Regions from separate parts of the Myceligenerans crystallogenes genome, predicted to be linked through region 1. Evidence: riboswitches for the same ligand, from Rfam matches in the RefSeq annotation. Region 1 holds a riboswitch; each other region holds the start of a gene.
What was found. Region 1 has a riboswitch for thiamine pyrophosphate ahead of thiC (phosphomethylpyrimidine synthase ThiC). Riboswitches for the same ligand answer to the same signal wherever they lie in the genome.
Positions count from the first base shown of each region.

Region 2: it holds a riboswitch for thiamine pyrophosphate, as region 1 does, so the genes downstream of both, thiD (bifunctional hydroxymethylpyrimidine kinase/phosphomethylpyrimidine kinase) here and thiC (phosphomethylpyrimidine synthase ThiC) in region 1, are expected to answer to the same signal.
Region 3: it holds a riboswitch for thiamine pyrophosphate, as region 1 does, so the genes downstream of both, ABD208_RS15140 (FAD-dependent oxidoreductase) here and thiC (phosphomethylpyrimidine synthase ThiC) in region 1, are expected to answer to the same signal.

Region 1 covers NZ_BAAANL010000001.1:30,546-36,798, reverse strand. Annotated here, with positions in the region: gene ABD208_RS00180 (DEAD/DEAH box helicase) at 1-1,460, shown strand, start outside; gene thiC (phosphomethylpyrimidine synthase ThiC) at 1,800-3,581, opposite strand; TPP riboswitch at 3,576-3,682, opposite strand; gene ABD208_RS00170 (hypothetical protein) at 3,795-4,019, shown strand; gene ABD208_RS00165 (helix-turn-helix transcriptional regulator) at 4,129-4,365, opposite strand; gene ABD208_RS00160 (ABC transporter permease) at 4,369-5,232, opposite strand; gene ABD208_RS00155 (ABC transporter ATP-binding protein) at 5,229-6,233, opposite strand.
Region 2 covers NZ_BAAANL010000002.1:316,425-322,677, forward strand. Annotated here, with positions in the region: gene ABD208_RS06150 (lysine N(6)-hydroxylase/L-ornithine N(5)-oxygenase family protein) at 1-16, opposite strand, end outside; gene ABD208_RS06155 (pyridoxal phosphate-dependent decarboxylase family protein) at 16-1,836, opposite strand; gene ABD208_RS06160 (hypothetical protein) at 2,061-2,975, shown strand; gene ABD208_RS06165 (hypothetical protein) at 3,024-3,614, shown strand; gene thiD (bifunctional hydroxymethylpyrimidine kinase/phosphomethylpyrimidine kinase) at 3,659-4,519, opposite strand; TPP riboswitch at 4,510-4,607, opposite strand; gene ABD208_RS06175 (HpcH/HpaI aldolase/citrate lyase family protein) at 4,656-5,516, opposite strand; gene ABD208_RS06180 (MaoC family dehydratase) at 5,513-6,028, opposite strand; gene ABD208_RS06185 (acyl-CoA dehydrogenase family protein) at 6,025-6,253, opposite strand, start outside.
Region 3 covers NZ_BAAANL010000006.1:110,655-116,907, forward strand. Annotated here, with positions in the region: gene ABD208_RS15125 (ThiF family adenylyltransferase) at 33-1,388, opposite strand; gene ABD208_RS15130 (thiazole synthase) at 1,478-2,470, opposite strand; gene thiS (sulfur carrier protein ThiS) at 2,473-2,727, opposite strand; gene ABD208_RS15140 (FAD-dependent oxidoreductase) at 2,724-4,118, opposite strand; TPP riboswitch at 4,109-4,214, opposite strand; gene thiE (thiamine phosphate synthase) at 4,321-4,989, shown strand; gene ABD208_RS15150 (EF-hand domain-containing protein) at 4,992-5,213, opposite strand; gene ABD208_RS15155 (TetR/AcrR family transcriptional regulator) at 5,256-5,882, opposite strand; gene ABD208_RS15160 (MFS transporter) at 5,879-6,253, opposite strand, start outside.

The DNA.
Region 1 (6,253 bases):
CGTATCGCGGCGGGTACCTGCCCGAGGAGCGGCGGGAGCTGGAGCGGGCCGTGCGGACCGGGGAGATCCTGGGGCTGGCCACGACGAACGCGCTGGAGCTCGGGGTGGACATCTCCGGGCTCGACGCCGTGCTGATCGCCGGGTGGCCGGGGACGCGGACGTCGATGTGGCAGCAGGCGGGGCGCGCCGGACGGGCCGGTGCCGACGGGCTCGTCGCCTTCGTGGCGCGGGAGGATCCGCTGGACACGTACCTCGTGCACCATCCGGAGGCCGTGTTCGACGCGCCGCTCGAGGCGACCGTGTTCGATCCCGGGAATCCGCACGTGCTGGCACCGCATCTGTGTGTCGCAGCGCAGGAGGCGCCGTTGCGGTCGGAGGATCTGGCGCGGTTCGGGGAGCCCGCTCACGTGCGGCACGTGCTGGAGGTGCTGGTGGCGCGGGGTGCGCTGCGGCGGCGGGCGTCGGGGTGGTACTGGACGCACGCGCAGTCGGCGGCCGGGCTGACGGACCTGCGTGGGGCGGGCGGGCAACCGGTGCGGGTGGTCGAGGCGGGGTCCGGGAGGCTGCTCGGGACGGTGGACGCGCCGTCGGCCGACGGGCAGGTGCACGACGGCGCCGTGTACGTGCACCAGGGGGTGACCTATGTGGTGGATCACCTGGACCTGACGGACCACACGGCCGTCGTCGTGCGGCACGACGTCGACTACGGGACGTGGTCGCGTGAGGTGATGGAGGTGGCGATCGAGGGGTACGACGACGGCGCGGGCGCGGGAGCGGCCTCGGCTGGAACGGCGGTGGGTGCCGGGGAGGGCGGTCCGGGTGAGAGCGCCGTGGCCGAGGGCGGAGACCGGAACGGCGGCGGGGACGGGGACGACCGGCGGATCGTGTCGCGCGAGTGGGGGCCGATCACCTGGGGGCTCGGGCCCGTCGAGGTGACGAGTCAGGTGGTGAGCTATCAGCGGCGGCGGCTGCCGGACCTGCAGACGCTCGGCACCCAGGCGCTCGACCTGCCGGAACGGACGCTCGGGACCGTGGCGGTGTGGTGGTCCGTGCCGGAGTTCGTGCTGCGGGCCGCGGGCGTGTCCGCCGAGGAGGCGCCCGGGGCGCTGCACGCGGCCGAGCACGCGTCGATCGGGATGCTGCCCCTGCTGGCCACGTGCGACCGGTGGGATCTGGGCGGGGTGTCCACCGAGCTCCACGCCGACACCGGCGAGGCGACGGTGTTCGTGTACGACGCCTTTCCCGGCGGGGCCGGGTTCGCCGAGCGGGGGTTCGAGCTGGGGGCGACATGGCTGCGGGCGACCCGGGACGTGATCGCGCGGTGCGACTGCGCCGACGGGTGCCCGTCGTGCGTGCAGTCGCCGAAGTGCGGGTCGTACAACTCGCCGCTGGAGAAGGAGGCGGCGGTGCGGCTGCTGGACGCGGTGCTGTCGCACGCGCCCGGCCCGGAGGCGCGATGAGGTGGGCTACTTTCCTGGTCAAATTGCATGGCGACAGGCCAGGATGACTGCATGCCCCAGAATCTGCTGTTCTCGACCTCGGCCGGCGCCGGGTCCCGGCCGGGAGTCCGGCGATGATCCTGATACTCCTCGGGATCGGTGTCGGAGTCGCCGTCTACGCCACCGTGTACGGAGTGCCGTTCGACACCGGGTGGTGACGCCCCCCGAAGCTGTGGATCGGGTCCGGTCCGCTGCCTGCGCCCTGATGGTGCCCGCCGGGAGTCCCGTCGCGCGGCACGGGGCGGGACCTGTCGCACAGGGCCGACGCCGCCGGGACGGCGTCGGCCCTGTGCTGGTCGGTCAGCCGGGTGAGCCGACCTTGGGGTCCGGGAGGTAGACCGTGCCGCCCGCGGCGAGGAATTCCTCGGACTTGGCGGCCATGCCGGCACGGGCCTCGGCCGGGGTGAGGGCTGCCGCGACGTCGTCGGGTACGGCGGCGCCGGCGATCGCCTGCTGGGCGGCCGCGCCGCCGAACTCGTCGCGGATGTCCTGCGAGATGCGCATGGAGCAGAACTTCGGGCCGCACATCGAGCAGAAGTGGGCGGTCTTGGCCGCCTCCGCGGGGAGGGTCTCGTCGTGGTACTCCTGCGCGAGCTCCGGGTCGAGCGAGAGGGCGAACTGGTCGCGCCAGCGGAACTCGAAGCGGGCCTTGCTCAGGGCGTCGTCGCGGTCGCGCGCGCCGGGGTGGCCCTTGGCGATGTCCGCCGCGTGCGCGGCGATCTTGTAGGTGACGACGCCGGTGCGGACGTCGTCCCGGTTCGGCAGGCCGAGGTGCTCCTTGGGCGTGACGTAGCAGAGCATCGCGGTGCCGTAGCGGGCGATCTCGGCGGCGCCGATGGCGGAGGTGATGTGGTCGTAGCCGGGGGCGATGTCGGTCACCAGCGGGCCGAGCGTGTAGAAGGGGGCACCCTGGCAGAGCTCCTGCTGACGCTCCACGTTCTCCCGCACCAGGTGCAGCGGGACGTGGCCCGGGCCCTCCACCATCACCTGCACGTCGTGCTCCCAGGCGCGGCTGGTCAGCTCGGCGAGGGTGTCGAGCTCGGCGAACTGGGCGGCGTCGTTGGCGTCCGCGACGGAGCCGGGGCGCAGGCCGTCGCCGAGGGAGAACGCGACGTCGTACGCCGCGAAGATCTCGCAGAGCTCGTCGAAGTGGGTGTAGGTGAAGTTCTCCTGGTGGTGGGCGAGGCACCAGCCCGCCATGATCGAGCCGCCGCGGGAGACGATGCCCGTCACGCGGTCCGCGGTGAGCGGGACGTAGCGCAGCAGCACGCCCGCGTGGACGGTCATGTAGTCCACGCCCTGCTCGCACTGCTCGATCACCGTGTCGCGATAGATCTCCCAGGTCAGCGTGTTGGCGTCGCCGTTGACCTTCTCGAGGGCCTGGTAGATCGGCACGGTGCCGATGGGGACGGGCGAGTTGCGCAGGATCCACTCGCGGGTGGTGTGGATCGCGTCGCCGGTGGACAGGTCCATCACCGTGTCGGCGCCCCAGCGGGTGGCCCACTGGAGCTTCTCGACCTCCTCGGCGACCGAGCTGTGGACGGCCGAGTTCCCGATGTTCGCGTTGACCTTCACCGTGAAGGCCTTGCCGATGATCATCGGCTCGGACTCGGGGTGGTTGACGTTGTTCGGGATGATGGCGCGGCCCGCGGCGACCTCGGAGCGGACGAGCTCGGCGTCGCAGCCCTCCCGGAGCGCGACGAACCGCATCTCCGGGGTGATCTCGCCCTTGCGGGCGTAGTGCATCTGGGTGATCGTGCGGCCGGGCAGGGCACGGCGGGGCGGGCGGCGGGTGCCCTTCCACTCGTCCTCGGCCGCGCGCCTGCGGCGGCCGTCGTCGGCCTCCGCGGGCGGGCGGCCCGCGTACTCCTCGGTGTCACCGCGCCCGACGATCCAGTCCGTGCGGCCCGCGGGGAGGCCCTCGTTCGGGTCGCAGGCCGGGCCGTCGGTGCGGTAGACACGCAGCGGGGGGTTCGCCGTGCCGTCGGGAGACGGTGCGAGGGTGATCTCGGTGACGGGAATCCTCAGGCCGGTGGCCTGGTCGACGTCGTACGTGAGCGCGCGCGAAGGGATGCTGGTCATCACTCTCCTACTTCCTACGCCGGTATGAGCCGGAATCAGGTTCGACGGTCCGGGCCGCGACAGCCCGATCTCAGCCCCTGCGAGGGCACCCGTGGGATCGCCGCTTACGTTACAACATGTCAGCATCCGGGCGTCAAGCGTTCCGCCCCACCATGTGCGGATCGCCCTTCCCCGGTTCGCAACACGCCATCTGACCTGCGAGGATATGACGCCGTGGACGATATGACAGTGCAGCGCGTACCCCCCGGACCAGTTCTCGACGCCTTGCGCACGCACCACTGGCTACCGCCCAGGTGGGACTCCGTCCATCCCGTGCTCCTGGAATCCGCCCTCGAACTGGCCGACGGCGACCCGCGCCGCCTCCGTGTCGAGGACGACGGCACGGTCACCGTGCTCAACCACCCCGCAACCCCGAACCCGGGCGACGACGGAGCCTGACGAGCGCGCGGGCGCACGCACGGGACGCGGGCGTCCCGTTCGGTCCCACGCACTCGCCGGCTCGTCACCGGCCGGGTCCGGCCCGGCACGAACGGCCGTCCGGCCGGCGTCATTCCCCCAGGCGCCGGAAAGGACGGGTACTGAAGATCACCTCGACCGCGACACCGAAGTACTCGGCGATGCGCAGGGCCAGGTGGAGCGACGGGCTGTACTCACCTCGTTCCAGATAGCCGACCGTCTGGTAGTGCACGCCCAGTGCCTCGGCCAGCTCGCGCCGCGAGATGCCCCGTTCGGCGCGGAGCATCGCGATGCGGTTGTGGACGACGTCGGACGTGGTCTCGCCCACCGCTCACCACCCCTGAGCCATGACGCGGTCCCTGGCCGCGGCGACCGCTGCCCCCGACGCGCGCCGGGTCATCCGCCGCAGCACGATCGGGGCGAGGATCAGGCCCAGCACGATCCACACGCCGAGCACGCCGAACATCTCCAGGGTGCGCCACGACCCGCCGATCTCGGCCGCGGCCATCTCCGCCGGGAGCAGCGCCGAGCGCGCCCCGAGCCCCAGCCAGTAGTAGGGGAACGCCTGGCCGAGCCACTGCAGCCAGACGGGCAGCGCGGTGATCGGGTAGAAGATGCCCGACACCGTCAGCAGCACCATCGAGCCGAGCATGAGCAGGCCGGTCTGCTGCGCGGTCTTGAACAGCGAGCCGAGGGCGATGCCGATCGGAACGGTCGCCAGCATGCCGACCACGAAGATCACCGCGAGCAGCACCCAGGTGCGGGCGTCGAACCGCAGGTCACCCGCCACCGTGAACCCCGGGATGACGAGCAGGGCGAGACTCATCAGCGTCGTCGCGCCGAACAACACGATCTTGCCGAACATGTAGCCGATCATGCCGTTGGGCGTGGCCTTGGCCCGCAGCAGGGTGCCGTCCTCGCGGTCGGTGGCGATCGTGCCCGCGGGCCCGGTCATCCCGCCGAACCCGATCGACATCCCGACGATGCTCGGCAGCACCATGGCGCCGAGCTCGAAGTTCATGCCGGGCACGGTGTTGCCCCGCATGAAGAGCAGCACCACGGCGAAGATCGCCGGCATCAGGAAGTACCAGAGGACGTCCCCGGGCTCCCGGAACGACTGCTTGGTCTCCAGCCAGCCGCGCACCAGCCCCGCGCGCACGGCCACCCAGCGCTGTTCGTTGGTCGTCGTCGTCATGAGCGCACCTCCTCGATCTCACTGCTCGCGCCCTCGGCGGGCGTCCCGCCCGCCTGGCCGGGCGTCTCCGGTCGATCACCGCCGGACTCCGCCTGCCCCGTCTCGGCGCGGTGCACCAGCGCCATGTAGGTGTCCTCGAGACTCGCGTGCCGCACCTCCAGGTCCACCACGTCCGGCTCCCGCGCGAGCAACCCGCGGACGAAGCCCGTCGGGTCGCCTTCGGTGACCGCGTGCACGTGCCGTTCGCCCGCGATCGTCCAGCGCACCTCCGCGCCCTGGGCCATCTGGCGCGCCAGTGCCTCGGCCGATCCGTTCGCGACGATGCTGCCCTTGTCCAGGATCAGGATCCGGTCGGCGAGCTTCTCCGCCTCGTCGAGATCGTGGGTGGTGAGCAGGATGGTCGTGTTGTCGAAATCGGCCAGGCGGTGGACCAGGTCGTGGAACTCCCGGCGGGCGTGCGGGTCGAAGCCCGCCGTCGGCTCGTCGAGGAACACCAGTTCCGGCCGGCCGACGATGCCGATCGCCACGTCGAGGCGGCGCCGCTGCCCGCCCGAGAGGGCCTTGATCTTGAGGTTCGCGTGCTCGGTCAGGCCGACGGTCCGCAGCAGCTCGTCGACGTCCCACGGCCGCTGGACCTCCGGGGTGGAGAACGGCACGTAGAACCTGGCCAGGTAGCCCAGCAGTTCCCGCACCCGCCACCGGCCGTGGTCCCGCCAGGACTGCAGGACGACGCCGAGGCGCGCGCGCCAGGCCTCGTCCCCGTGCAGCGGATCCTGGCCCAGAACGCTGACCTCACCGGCCGAACGGGTCCGGAACCCCTCCAGGATCTCGATGGTGGTGCTCTTGCCGGCGCCGTTGGGCCCGAGCAGCGCGAGCACCTCGCCGCGCTGCGCGGTGAAGGAGACGCCCGTCAGGACGTCCTTGGTTCCGTAGCGCATCCACAGGTCACGGACATCGATCGCCGGGTCCGCCGTCCCGTCGGACGCTTGTGGTTCTGTCATCACAGCCTCCGTACTCTTCG
Region 2 (6,253 bases), on a different contig from region 1:
GGTCGTAGGTGCGCATCAGGCGGACCCCTCGTTCCGGCCCGCAGCGGGGCCCGCGCCCGGCCCCGCAGCAGGCGGCGCGTCGGGCCGCACGCCGTCGCGCACGAGGCGCGGGTGGGTGTCGCGGCAGGGCGGCACGTCCGGCGTGACCAGCTCCTCCCCCGCGAGCAGGCCGTGCGCGGCGGAGCGGACCAGGTCCAGGACGGCGCGCACGTCGCCGAGCGTCATGTCCGGGTTGAGGAGGGTGAGCTTGAGGCAGGGGCGGCCGTCGACCACGGTCTTGGCCACGAGCGCGCGCCCGGAGTCGAACAGGACGCGGCGCACCTGCGGCACGAGCGCGTCGGCGCGCTCGGGGGCCAGGCCGTCCGGCTCGTAGCGGAACAGCACGGTGGACAGGTCGGTGGGCGCGACGAGCTTGAGCTCCGGGTCGCCGGCCAGGTCGGCGTGCACGGCCTGGGCCAGGTCGCACATGGCGTCGACGAGCTGCCCGACGCCGTCGGCCCCCAGCGCCCGCAGGGTGACCCACAGCTTGAGCGCGTCGAAGCGGCGGGTGGTCTGCAGGGACTTGTCGACCTGGTTGGGGTCGGGGTTGGGCTCGCCGCCCGGCTCGTGGTCCTCGGTGGCGGGGTTGAGGTAGTCGGCGTGCCAGGAGCCGCGGGCCATGTCGGCGGCCTCGCGCACGATCAGCGCGCTGGAGGACACCGGCTGGAAGAACGACTTGTGGTAGTCGACCGTGACGCTGCGGGCGCGCTCGATCCCCGCCAGCTTGCCGCGGCGGGTGGGGCTGACCAGGAGCCCGCAGCCGTAGGCGGCGTCCACGTGCAGCCAGGCGCCGGTCGCGTCGGCGAGGTCCGCGATCGCGCGGATCGGGTCGATGCAGCCCCGGTCGGTGGTGCCGCCGGTGGCGACCACGGCCATGGCGATGTCGCCGGCCCGGACGACGTCGGTCAGCGCGCGGCCGAGCGCGTCGGGGTCCATACGGCCCTCGTCGTCGACCCCGACGGCGATCACGGCGTCCTCGGACAGCCCGAGCAGCAGCGCCGACTTCGCGACCGAGAAGTGGCTCGCGGACGTCGCCAGGACGCGCAGGCGCGACTGCGCGACGGCGCGCTCGGTGCCGCGCAGGTCCTCCAGCGCGCGCTGCCGGGCCAGGAACATGGCCTGGAGGTTGGACTGGGTGCCGCCGGACGTGAACACGCCGTCGGCCCCGGCCGCCTCGCCGCGCTCGTCGCGGCCCACGGGGAAGCCGATGCGCGCCGCGGTCCAGTCCACCAGGCGGCGCTCCATGAGCGTGGCCGCCCCGGACTGGTCGTACGTGTCCACGGACGTGTTGATCGCCGCGAGCATCGCCTCCGCCGCCACCGCGGGCAGCGCGACCGGGCAGTTCAGGTGGGCCGCGTAGGCCGGGTGGTGGAACCACACCGCGTTGTCCGCGTAGAGCGCGGCCGTCTCGCGCAGCGCCTCCGTCGTCCCGATGCCGGGCCCGTCCAGGTCGACCGCGTCGGTGCGCTCACCGAGCTCGGCCCGGCCCACGCCCGCGAACGGCTGCGTGACCGCGGCCACCCGCGCCGCGATGTCGTCCACGACGCCCTTGGTGACGCGCGCGTACTCCGCGGCGGTGGCGCCGCGCAGCAGCGCGTCGCCCGGGACCGGGCCGCGCGGCGCGCGCTCGTCCCCGTCGCGGGGTGTCGGAGCGGGTGTCGCACCGGGCGTCGCACCCGAGGTCGCACCGGGCGTCACGGCGGATGTCACACCGGATGTCGCTCGAGGTGGCTCGGGCGACGACGGCGCCGCGGCGGAGCGCAGGCCGGTGGCCGCGGCGGGCAGGGGTGAGGACATGCGAGAGGCTCCTCGGGTGGGTCGACGGTGAAGGGGCAGGCAATTAAGTAAGGCTTGCCTGACCTAAATTAGCCGACGCTTCGTCCTTCTCCAACCACGGACCCATGTTCCGGACGCCTGCCGGACGCCGCGGGCCCGCGGGACGCAGCACGGTCCGGACACGATTTCGGCGACACGACGCCGAATATGTCGCGTACAGAACCCCAGATCGGTACGTTTCGCCTATGAGCGACGAGCGCCAGATCACATCTGACGACACGGAGAACGACGCGGCTCCGGCCCCCGCGGGCAACGGCGCCGGCGAGGACAGCGACCGCATCGAGCGACTGCGCGCGCTGCTGACCGCACCGATCAAGATCCCCGAGTCGGAGAGCAGCGGAGCGGGCAGCGGTGTGAGCAGCGGTGCGAGCGGCAGCACGAGCACCGCCACGGGCGGCACCCGCGACGGGGCCGACGCCGATCCCGACGCCGGCGACCCCGACGAGTACCCCGCCCCCGCCGTCGACATCCCGCCGCACGTGCGGGCCGCCGCGGAGGCCGCCGCGTCACGCGGGGCCGACGAGCAGCGCACCGCCAAGGGCGGGAAGAAGCGCCGGACCTGGGCCGACGCGTTCCTCGACTCCGGCAGGCGCGACCTCGGCGCGGCCGGCGGCGATGCCGCCGCCCAGCTGCTGGCCCGGCTCGACGAGCTCGACCGGCGCACCGGCGAGGACATCGCCCTGGTCCGCGCCCGGGCCAACGAGGCCGCCGACTCGGCCGCCGAGGCGCGCCAGGGCATCGAGGCCCTGCGCACCGAGGCGTCCGCGGCCGCCGAGGGCGCGCGGGCCGCCACCGCGCGGCTCGACGTCGCCGAACGGACCGCGGCCGAGAACTCCGCCACGAGCTCCGCGGCGACCGGCGAGCTCCGCGACGACCTCACCGCCCAGCGCGACGAGATCGCCCGGCTCACCGCGTCCCTCGAGGAATCCCTGGAAACCGCCCGCGAGGCCGCGGCCGGCGCGGGATCCGCGGCCTCGGCGGCCTCGGCGGCGCGGGAGGCCGCGCAGACGGCGGCGAGGAAGGCGGGCACGGCCATGGTCGTGGCCGTCATCGGGGTGGTGTGCGCGCTGGCGGCGATCGGGCTGGCTTTCCTGCCCTGACCTCGGGAGGGGTTCGCCGCCGGGCCCGGCGCTGGTACCTTTCTGGCCATGGCGCCCCTGGACGACTCACCCCGGCACGCGACACCGAGGCAGGCCCGCAAGGCCTGGGACCCGCGGCCCCTCCTGTCCGATCTCAAGGCGGGGGTGCAGGCGCAGCTGTCCCGGGCGGACGTGCCCGGCGAGGGCCCGGACGGCGCCGGGGTCTCGACGGTCGCCCAGCCGACCGTCGACGCCGGGATGTCCGACCCGGCGGGGTCCGAGAACGCGCGGGTCGGCGGGTCGGCGATGGTGCACGCGCCGGTCGCGCCGGACTCGGCCGAGTCCCGCGACAAGAAGAACCTGCGGCGCGCGGCCGAGGCGGCCGAGGCCGCCGCCGCGCAGGCCGCGGGCGCGGCGTCGCAGGCGGCGATCACCGCCGAGCGGGCGATGAGCGAGGCCCACGCCGCGCGCACCGACGCCGCCGCCGCGAGCAGGAACGTGACCGCCGCGCTCGGCGAGCTGAGCGCCGCCGCCGAGGAGATCTCGGCGCTGCACCGGACCCTGCAGGACGTGCGGGAGCGGGCCCGGCGGGAGGTCCTCGTCGCGTGGGGCGGCGCCGGGGTGGCGCTGCTGGTCGCCGTCGTCGCGCTGCTCGTGTGACAGCCGGGCGCCGGCCGGTGACGTGACCGCCCGCCGCCCGGGCCTCACGCCTCCAGCGCGTACGGCTTGACGCCCGCCGCGTCCCACAGCATGCCCAGGTGGTCCACCGGCCCGTGCCCGCCGCGCGAGCCGACGCCCAGGCTCTCCCCCCGCGCGATCGCCGCGCGCAGCCAGGTCGTCGCGCGGCGCAGCGACTCCGGCCACGAGCCCGTCGTCACGCGCAGCGTCGCCATCGCCGACGACAGGGAGCAGCCCGTGCCGTGCGTGCTGGTCGCCACGAGCCGCGGCCCGCTGACCCTGGCCTCCTCGCCCGCGGCCGAGACGAGCGCGTCCGGCGTGTCCGACGCCATGAGGTGGCCCCCCTTGGCCAGCACGAGCACGTCGTGCTCGTGGGCGACCTGGCGCGCCTGCGCCACGACCTCGGTCCAGGTCACGGCCTCGGCCGCGCCGGTCAGGGCGGCCAGCTCCGGGATGTTCGGGGTGACGAGGTCGGCCAGCGAGATCAGGTCGCGCAGCGCCGCCTCCGCCGCGGGCTCCAGCAGCCGGTCGCCCGAGGTGGAGATCATGACCGGGTCGATCACGACGACCGGCGGGCGGACCCGCCGCAGCCACGCCCCGACCGCGTCGGCCACCCCGGCGGTGCCCAGCATGCCGATCTTGACCGCGTCGACGGCGATGTCGTCGCTGACCGCGTCGAGCTGCTGGGTGACGAACTCCGCCGGCGGCGCGTGCACGCCCCGCACGCCCTGGGTGTTCTGCGCCGTCAGCGCGGTGATCACGGCCATCCCGTAGCCGCAGTGCGCGGCGATGGACTTCAGGTCCGCCTGGATCCCCGCGCCGCCGGACGGGTCCGAGCCCGCGATCGACAACACGCGCGGCACCTTGCGTCCATGCAAAGCACTCATCTCGACATTCCCTCCGCCGGTACGAGCTGGGTCAGGTTCGACGGGTATGTTCTCAGCTGCCACGAAGGAAGCACCCCGTGTCGATTTCTTTCCCAGCTTACGGGGCCACGGCCTGACTTGTCGAGAAAAGTCCGGCTCAGCGGGATGTCGGGTGGGTCACACCGGCCCGGTCCAGGACGGCGCGGGCATGGCGCAGCACCGGCTCGTCGATCATGACGCCGTCGAGCGTGAAGACCCCCGTGCCGCCGGGGGCGGAACCGCCCGCCGCCCCGGCCGCGGCGAGGATGCGGCTCGCGCGCGCGATCTCCTCGCCGCTCGGCGCGTACGCGGCGCGGATCACCGGCACGTGCTTCGGGTGGATGCAGGCCGTGGCCGCGAAGCCGGACGCGACGGCGTCGGCCGCCTCGGCGCGCAGGCCGTCCAGGTCGTCGATGTCGAGGTGGACGGCGTCGATCGCCGGTTTGCCCGCGGCGCCCGCCGCGAGCAGCACGTGGGCCCGGGCCGTGCGGGCGACGTCGCGGTACTCCCCCCGCGCGCGCTCGCCCGGCCCGAAGCGGCTGGAGGTGCCGCCGAGCGACGCGACCAGGTCCTCCGCGCCCCACATCAGCGCGATCACCTCGTCCCGGTGCGCCAGGGCGGGCGCCTCGACGACACCCGCGGCCGTCTCGCACAGGGCGATGACCCGGAACCCGTCGAGCGCGGGCAGGCCCGCGTCGGCCTTGGCGACCATCAGCGTGCGGAATGGCGTGGCCCGCACGGCGGCCAGGTCGGCGGCGTGATCGCGGGTCCCGGGCGGGTTGACCCGCACGACGGTGCGCTCGGGGTCGAGGGCGCCCGCGGCGGCGTCGGACCTCAGCGCGTCGCGCGCGGCGGGCCGCGCCCCGGGCGCGACGGCGTCCTCGAGATCGAGGATGACGCCGTCCGCCCGGGACGCGGCCTTGGCGAACCGGTCGGGCCGGTCCGCCGGGCAGAACAGGAGGGCGGGTCCGGGGATCACGAGCCCGCGCCGTCCGTGCGCGACGGTTCGGCCGCCTCGTGCCCGGCCCGCGTCCAGAACAGGCCGTTGCGCACCGCGCGCGCGACGACGACGTCGTCCTGGTTGCGCCCGACGTGCTCCAGCGTCACGATCCCCTGGCCGGGGCGGGACCCCGAGGGTCGCTTGGCCTGCACGATCGTCTCGCCGTACAGCGTGTCGCCGTGGAAGACCGGCGCGGGGAACGTGACCTGCTCGAAGCCGAGGTTGGCCACGAGCGTGCCCGCCGTGACCTGCCACGTGGACAGGCCCACCAGCGTGGACAGCGTCCACAGGGAGTTCACGAGGCGCTGCCCGAACGGCTGGGTCGCGGCCCAGGCGGCGTCGAGGTGCAGCGGCTGGCCGTTCATGGTCAGCGTGGTGAACAGCACGTCGTCGGCCTCCGTGGCGGTGCGGCCCGGGCGGTGCAGGTAGCGGTCCCCGGGCTCCAGCTCGTCGAAGTACCGGCCGCGCGCCAGGAACTCCCGCCCGCTCATGCCAGCCCCATCTCCCGCGCCAGCACCATCAGCTGCACCTCCGTGGTTCCCTCGCCGATCTCGAGCACCTTCGCGTCGCGGTAGTGCCGCGCGACGGCGTTCTCGTTGAGGAAACCGTACCCGCCCCAGATCTGGGACGCGTCGTGCGCGTTGGCCATCGCGGCCTCCGACCCGATGAGCTTGGCGAGCGACGCCTCCGCCTTGAACGGGACGCCCGCGACCAGC
Region 3 (6,253 bases), on a different contig from region 1:
GTTCCCGCCCGGGCATCACGTAGGCAGGCTCGTCAGGCCGGGGCCGGGCCGATGGCCCGGAGGCCACCGGTCACCGAGCGGGCGTCGAGCCCCGCGTCGCGCAACGTCTCCGCAACGCGGCGGGAACGCAGGCCGGCGGCGCAGAGCACGTGGACGGTGCGGCCTCCTGCCCACGCCCCGACGTCACGGACGACGACGGCGCCCGGCCCGGCGAACTCCCCGGACGGCACCACGCGCGCCCCCGGGAACGGCTCGAGCTGCGCCTCCCACTCCTCGCGCACGTCCAGCACGAGCGGCTCGCCGCCGTCCGCCCGCAGCGCGAGCAGGTCCGCGCCCGAGATCTCGGCGACCCCTTCCGCCGCCCCGCCCGCGGGCGCCGTCGCCCCCTCGACGGCCCCGCCCGCAGGCACGGTCACGCCCTCCGCGGCCCCGCCCGCAGACGCCGTTGCCCCGTCCACGGCCACACCTGCGGGCGTCGTCGTTCCCTCCGCGCCCGCAGGCGCCGTCGCCCCCTTTGCCGGACCCCCGATCCCGCAGAACACCGCGTACGGATCGACGGCGTCGTTCCCCGGACCGCCGAGCAGCTCCGTGACCGGCGCCCGGTCCGGGTCCGGCCGCACCGTGAGGGTGCGCCACGTGACGTCCAGCGCGTCGTACACGGCGAGCCGCCCCAGCAGCGTGCGCCCCGCGCCCGTGATCAGCTTGATCGCCTCGGTCGCCATCACCGTGCCGATCGTGCCGCAGACCGCGCCGAACACGCCCGCCGTCGCGCAGTCCGGCGACGCGCCAGGGGGCGGCGGAACCGGGAACACGTCGCGGTACGTGACGCCGTCGCCGTGGGGCGGCCGCGCCCAGAACGTGGCGGCCTGGCCGGTGAACCGGTGCAGCGCGCCCCACACGCACGGGATGCCGAGGATCTCGGCGGCGTCGGACACGAGGTAGCGCGTCGCGAACGAGTCCGAGCCGTCGAGCACGAGGTCGTAGCCGCCCAGCAGGTCCAGGGCGTTCCCGGCCGTCAGCCGTTCCCGGTGCCCGACGACGACGACGTGCGGGTTGACCTCGCGGATCGTCGCGGCGGCCGACTCCGTCTTGGCCACCCCGAGATCGCTCTGCCCGTGGATCACCTGGCGTTGCAGGTTGGAGGCCTCCACGACGTCGTCGTCCACGATGCCGAGCGTGCCGACGCCGGCCGCCGCGAGATACAGCAACGCCGGGCTCCCGAGCCCGCCCGCCCCGACGACGAGCACCTTCGCGGCCGCAAGCCGCCGCTGCCCCTCCACCCCGATCCCGGGCAACGCAAGATGCCGCGCATACCGCACCACCTCCTGGTGACTCATGGCGGGGCCGGCCTCGACGAGAGGCGGAAGCGAGCCCTGCGACCATGTCATCTCGTTCGATGGTCGCGTTCCCACCGTACGAGATGACATGGTCGACACCTGGGCCGTGGCCGTCGGGCCAGCCGGGCGGCGGTCGGGGGTCACAGGGCCAGGTCCAGGTTGTTGGCCGGGGCGATGCGGCCCTCCGGGGGGGAGCTGGCCAGGGCCTGCTCGCGGCGGGGCATGCGGCCCGCGCGGGCCGCGTCGTACCCGGCCTCGACGGCCAGGCGCATCGCGCGGGCCATGCGGACCGGGTCCGCCGCGCGCGTCACGGCGGTGGCCAGGAGGACGCCGTCGCAGCCGAGCTCCATCGCGAGCGCCGCGTCCGACGCCGTGCCGATCCCCGCGTCGAGGATGACCGGGACGGGCGACTCCGCGGCGATCGCCTCGATGTTGCGCGGGTTCGCGATGCCCAGCCCGGAGCCGATGGGCGAGCCGAGCGGCATGACGGCCGCGCAGCCCGCGTCGGCGAGATGGCGGGCGGTGACCGGGTCGTCGTTGGTGTAGGGCAGGACGGTGAAGCCGTCGGCGACCAGGGTCCGCGCCGCCTCGACGAGGCCGATCGGGTCCGGGAGGAGCGTGACGTCGTCGGCGATGACCTCCAGCTTGACCCAGTCCGTGCCGCACGCCTCGCGTGCGAGCTGCGCGGTCAGGACGGCCTCGCGGACCGTGAAGCAGCCCGCGGTGTTGGGCAGGGCGCGGATGCCGAGGCGGTCGAGCATGGCCCACACGGAGGTGTCGCCTCCGGCCGACGCACCGCCGGGCGCGGGCCCGCCCGGCGCGGGCCGCGCTACGCGCCGCATCGCAACGGTGGTCAGTTTCGTGCCCGACGCCGTCAGCGCGTCCGCGAGCGCCAGCAGGCTCGACGCTCCCCCGGTCCCCATGACGAGCCGCGAGCCGAGCTCGACCCCGGCGATGGTCAGGGGTGTCCCGGTCACGCCGGCCGACGCGCCGGTCGCGCCGGTCGCGCCAGCGGACGTCCCGGTCGCGCCAGCCGGCCTCCCGGTCGCGTCGGCGGGCGTGCCGGTCGCGCCGGCCGGGTGCCTCGCGGCGTCGCCGGGCAGGGTGCCGGTGAGGTGCGATGTTGGTTCCATGGTCAGCCTCCCTGGACGGCGGTGACGACCTCGACCCGCATGCCGGGCCGGATCTCGGTGCGCTCCCAGGCGCCGCGCGGCACGACGGCGTCGTCCACGGCGACGGCGACGCCCTGCGGCACGCCGTCGACGACGACCTCGGGCAGCAGCCGGCCGACCAGCTCGGCGACGGGCAGCGGACCCTCGAGGGGGTAAGGCAGGCCGTTCACGACGGCGCTGGCTTCGCCGTTCACGACGGCGCTCGGTTCGGCGGTCATGCGAATGCTCCTTCGTGCGGGGCGGGGTTCTCGAACAGCCGGGCAAGGTGCCGGCCGACGACGGCGGCCGTGTGCGGGGTCAGGAGGATGCCGTTGCGGTGGTGCCCGGTCGCCAGGAACAGCCCGGGCTCGGCCATACCGATCAGCGGCAGGTTGTCCGGGGTCGCCGGCCGCGACCGGGTGGTGGTCTCGATCAGGTCGGCCTCGTCCAGGCCGGGCAGCAGCGCCCGCGCGTCGCGCAGCAGCGCGAACACGTCCCCGGCGCGGGTCCGCGTGGTGGCGTCCCGCTCGTCGGACGACGCGCCGACGACGATCTCCCGCCGCCCGTCGCCCCGGGCCGCCCGCGGGACCACATAGACGGACCGGCCCTGGACGGTGCCGCGCACCACGACGGAAGGCCCGGCCGCGGCGTCGGCCTCGAGCCGCAGCGTCGTCCCGGGCACGGCCCGCGTCGCCGCTCCCCCGTACAACCCCGCGCTCGCGTACCCGGCGGCGAGGACGACGACGTCGGCGGGATGCTCGACCCCGTCCTCGTCCACCACCCCGGCCACGCGCTCGCGAGGTGGGGCTTCGGACGCCCGGGCAGGGCCGACGGGATGCTCGACCCCGTCCCCGTCCTCGTCCACGACCCCGGCCACGCGCTCGCGAGATAGTGCCTCCGGCCGCGAGGCGGTGCCGTCCATCGCGAGGAAAGGAATTCGCTCGCGCGGTAGTGCCTCCCGATCCGGGGCAGAGCCCTCGGAGAGCAGTACCCCGGGACCTGAGGCACCACCTCGCGGGGTCGAGGCTGCGCCCGGATCGGGGATGACGCCCGGAACAGCGGTGCGGCGGAGAGAAGCGACCGCGCGGGTGACGAGCGTCGCGTCCGGGTGGGCGGTGACCACCCGGAGCAGGGCCCGGTGGACGGCCCGGGGATCGACCTGGTGATCGCCCGGGATCCAGGCCGCGGCCGCGATGCGCGGGCCGAGGGAGGGTTCGCGGTCGCGGGCCTCGGCGACCGGGATCTCGCGGGAGCCCAGGCCGAGGTCGCGGTGGAGAGCCAGGCGGCGGCGGAGCAGGGCGGCGTCGTCGGCGTCGAAGGCGACCGCCAGCGTTCCCGAGGCGTCCAGGCCGAGGGCTCCCGGCGGGAGGCCCGCGGCTCGTTCCAGGACTGCCGCGAACTCCGGCCAGAGCCGGACGCTCCGGGCGCCGAACCGCGCGAGGTCCCGTTCCCCGAAGTCGGCTTCCATCGTCGGCCCGAGCATTCCGGCGGCGGCATGCGTCGCCCCGGCCCCCGGCGCCGGATCGAGCACCGTGACCGTCGCCCCGGCGTCCAGCGCCCGCCAGGCGGCGGCAAGTCCGATGATCCCCGCGCCCACGACGACGACGCCGGGCGCACGACCGTGTCCCATTGCTTGCTCCCTTCGCCGGCATGACCCGGATCAGGTTCGACGGTCGGCGCGCCTGCGCCCTCTCAGCCCCGCGGCGGGGCTCCCGTGCATGTGTGTGCAGCAACCATAACTCGCATCCGGCGTGGTTCCGGACGCGGGCGGCGCGGGCGCGGGGTGGTCACGCCCCGGGCCCGCGGGCCGGTCGCGCCTAGACTCCGGTGCCGTGGATCCCAGAACGCGGCTCGCCGACGCCCGGCTGTACCTGTGCACCGACGCCCGGGAGGCGTCCGGTGACCTCGCGGCCTTCCTGCACGCCGTGCTCGGGAACGGGGTCGACGTCGTGCAGCTGCGGGACAAGTCGCTCGACGCCGCGCGGGAGATCGAGCTGCAGGCGCTCGTGGCGCGGGTCGCGGCCGAGCACGGGGCGCTGTGGGCGGTCAACGACCGCGCCGACGTCGCGGGCCTGACCGGCGCGCCCGCCGTGCACATGGGGCAGGACGACCTCTCCCCCGCCCAGGTCACCGCCCTGCTCGGCGAGGGCCCGGCGCTCGGCCGGTCGACGCACGCGTTCGGCGAGGCGATGGCGGCCGAGGCGGATCCCCGGGTGGACTACTTCTGCGTCGGCCCGCTCTGGTCCACCCCGACCAAGCCCGGCCGCCCCGCCGTCGGCCTCGGCCTGCTGCGGGAGGTCGCGGACACGAAGCCCGCGACGCCGTGGTTCGCGATCGGCGGCATCGACGACGTCACGCGGGACGACGACGCCGGGCCCACCCGCCTCGACCAGGTCCTGGAGGCGGGCGCCCGCCGCGTCGTCGTCGTCCGCGCGATCACGCGGGCGGCCGATCCGGGCGCCGCGGCGGCGGCCCTGCGCCGCCGCCTCGACGAGGCCTGAGGTCAGGCGTTCCAGGCCTCGGTGAACTCCGCGAGGTTGATCTTGCCGTCACCGTCGCCATCGGCGTGGACGAAGATCGAGGTGAGGTCGTCCTTGGAGACGTCCTCGCCCTTCTTGGCCATCGCCTGGCGGAACTCGTCGACGGTGATGTGGCCGTCGCCGTCGCCGTCGAACTCGGTGAACGTGGCGGTCAGGTCGTCTTCGGCGGTCACTTCTCCGGTCACTGCGGCAGCCTCCTGAATTGTCCGGGAACGGTCGCAGGAAGGCTACCGCGTCCCGATGCCCGTCAGGATCTGGTCGACGAGGCGCTCGGCGAGATCGGGCGTGCGCAGGTGCGGGTAGTGGCCGTAGATCTGGATCGTCAGCAGCGGGCTGACCAGCCCCGCGGCGACGAGCATCGGATCGAGGTCGGCGCGCAGCTCGCCCCGCTCGATCCAGTACCGCACGAGCTCGATCCCGGCCCGGCGGCGCTCCGTCATCAGGCGCTCCTGCTGCGCGGCGAGCTCCGGGTTGTCCTCGGAGTCGATCATGATGCAGCGCAGGATCCGGCGCTCCCGGGGCGAGACGTCGGTGCGGACGGCCTTGAGCATGCGGATCAGGTCGTCGCGCACCGACTCGTGCGGCAGCTCGAACGCCGGCGGCGCCTTGATGCTCTCGACCGCGGCGGCGACCAGCTCCTCCTTGGTGGCCCAGCGCCGGTAGATCGTGGTCTTGGACGTGCCCGCGCGCGCCGCGACCGCCTCGACGGTGATCGCGCGCATCGAGCCGTGCTCGGCCACGAGGTCGAGCACGGCGGCGAGGATCGCGTTGCTCGCCGCCGTGCTGCGCGGACGCCCGACGACGGGCGCGGGGACGGCCGCGGAGTTCTCCGCTTCCGGGGACGTGGAGGTCATCGGACCATTTTCGCCTGCCGTTCGCCCGCCGGGACGGCCGACACGTCCGCGCCCGCCCGCGCGCCGTCGTCGTCCCGCGACGGCCTGCCGGAGAAGTACCGCCCGACGACGATCATCCCGAGCAGCGCGACCGCCGCCGAGACGTACGCCGTGGTGTGCATCGCGTCGACGAACGCGACGTTCGCGGCGGCCAGCAGCGACTCCGCCGCCTCGGGCGGCACCGCGCCCTCCGTGACCGCGCCGTACGTGGCGGTCAGGGAGGCCCGGGCGGCCTCGGGCAGCTCGGGCGCGACCTCCGCGATCCGGCTCTGGTACGCCTGCGCCATCACCGTGCCGAGCACGGCGACGCCGAGCGCGCCGCCCACCTGCCG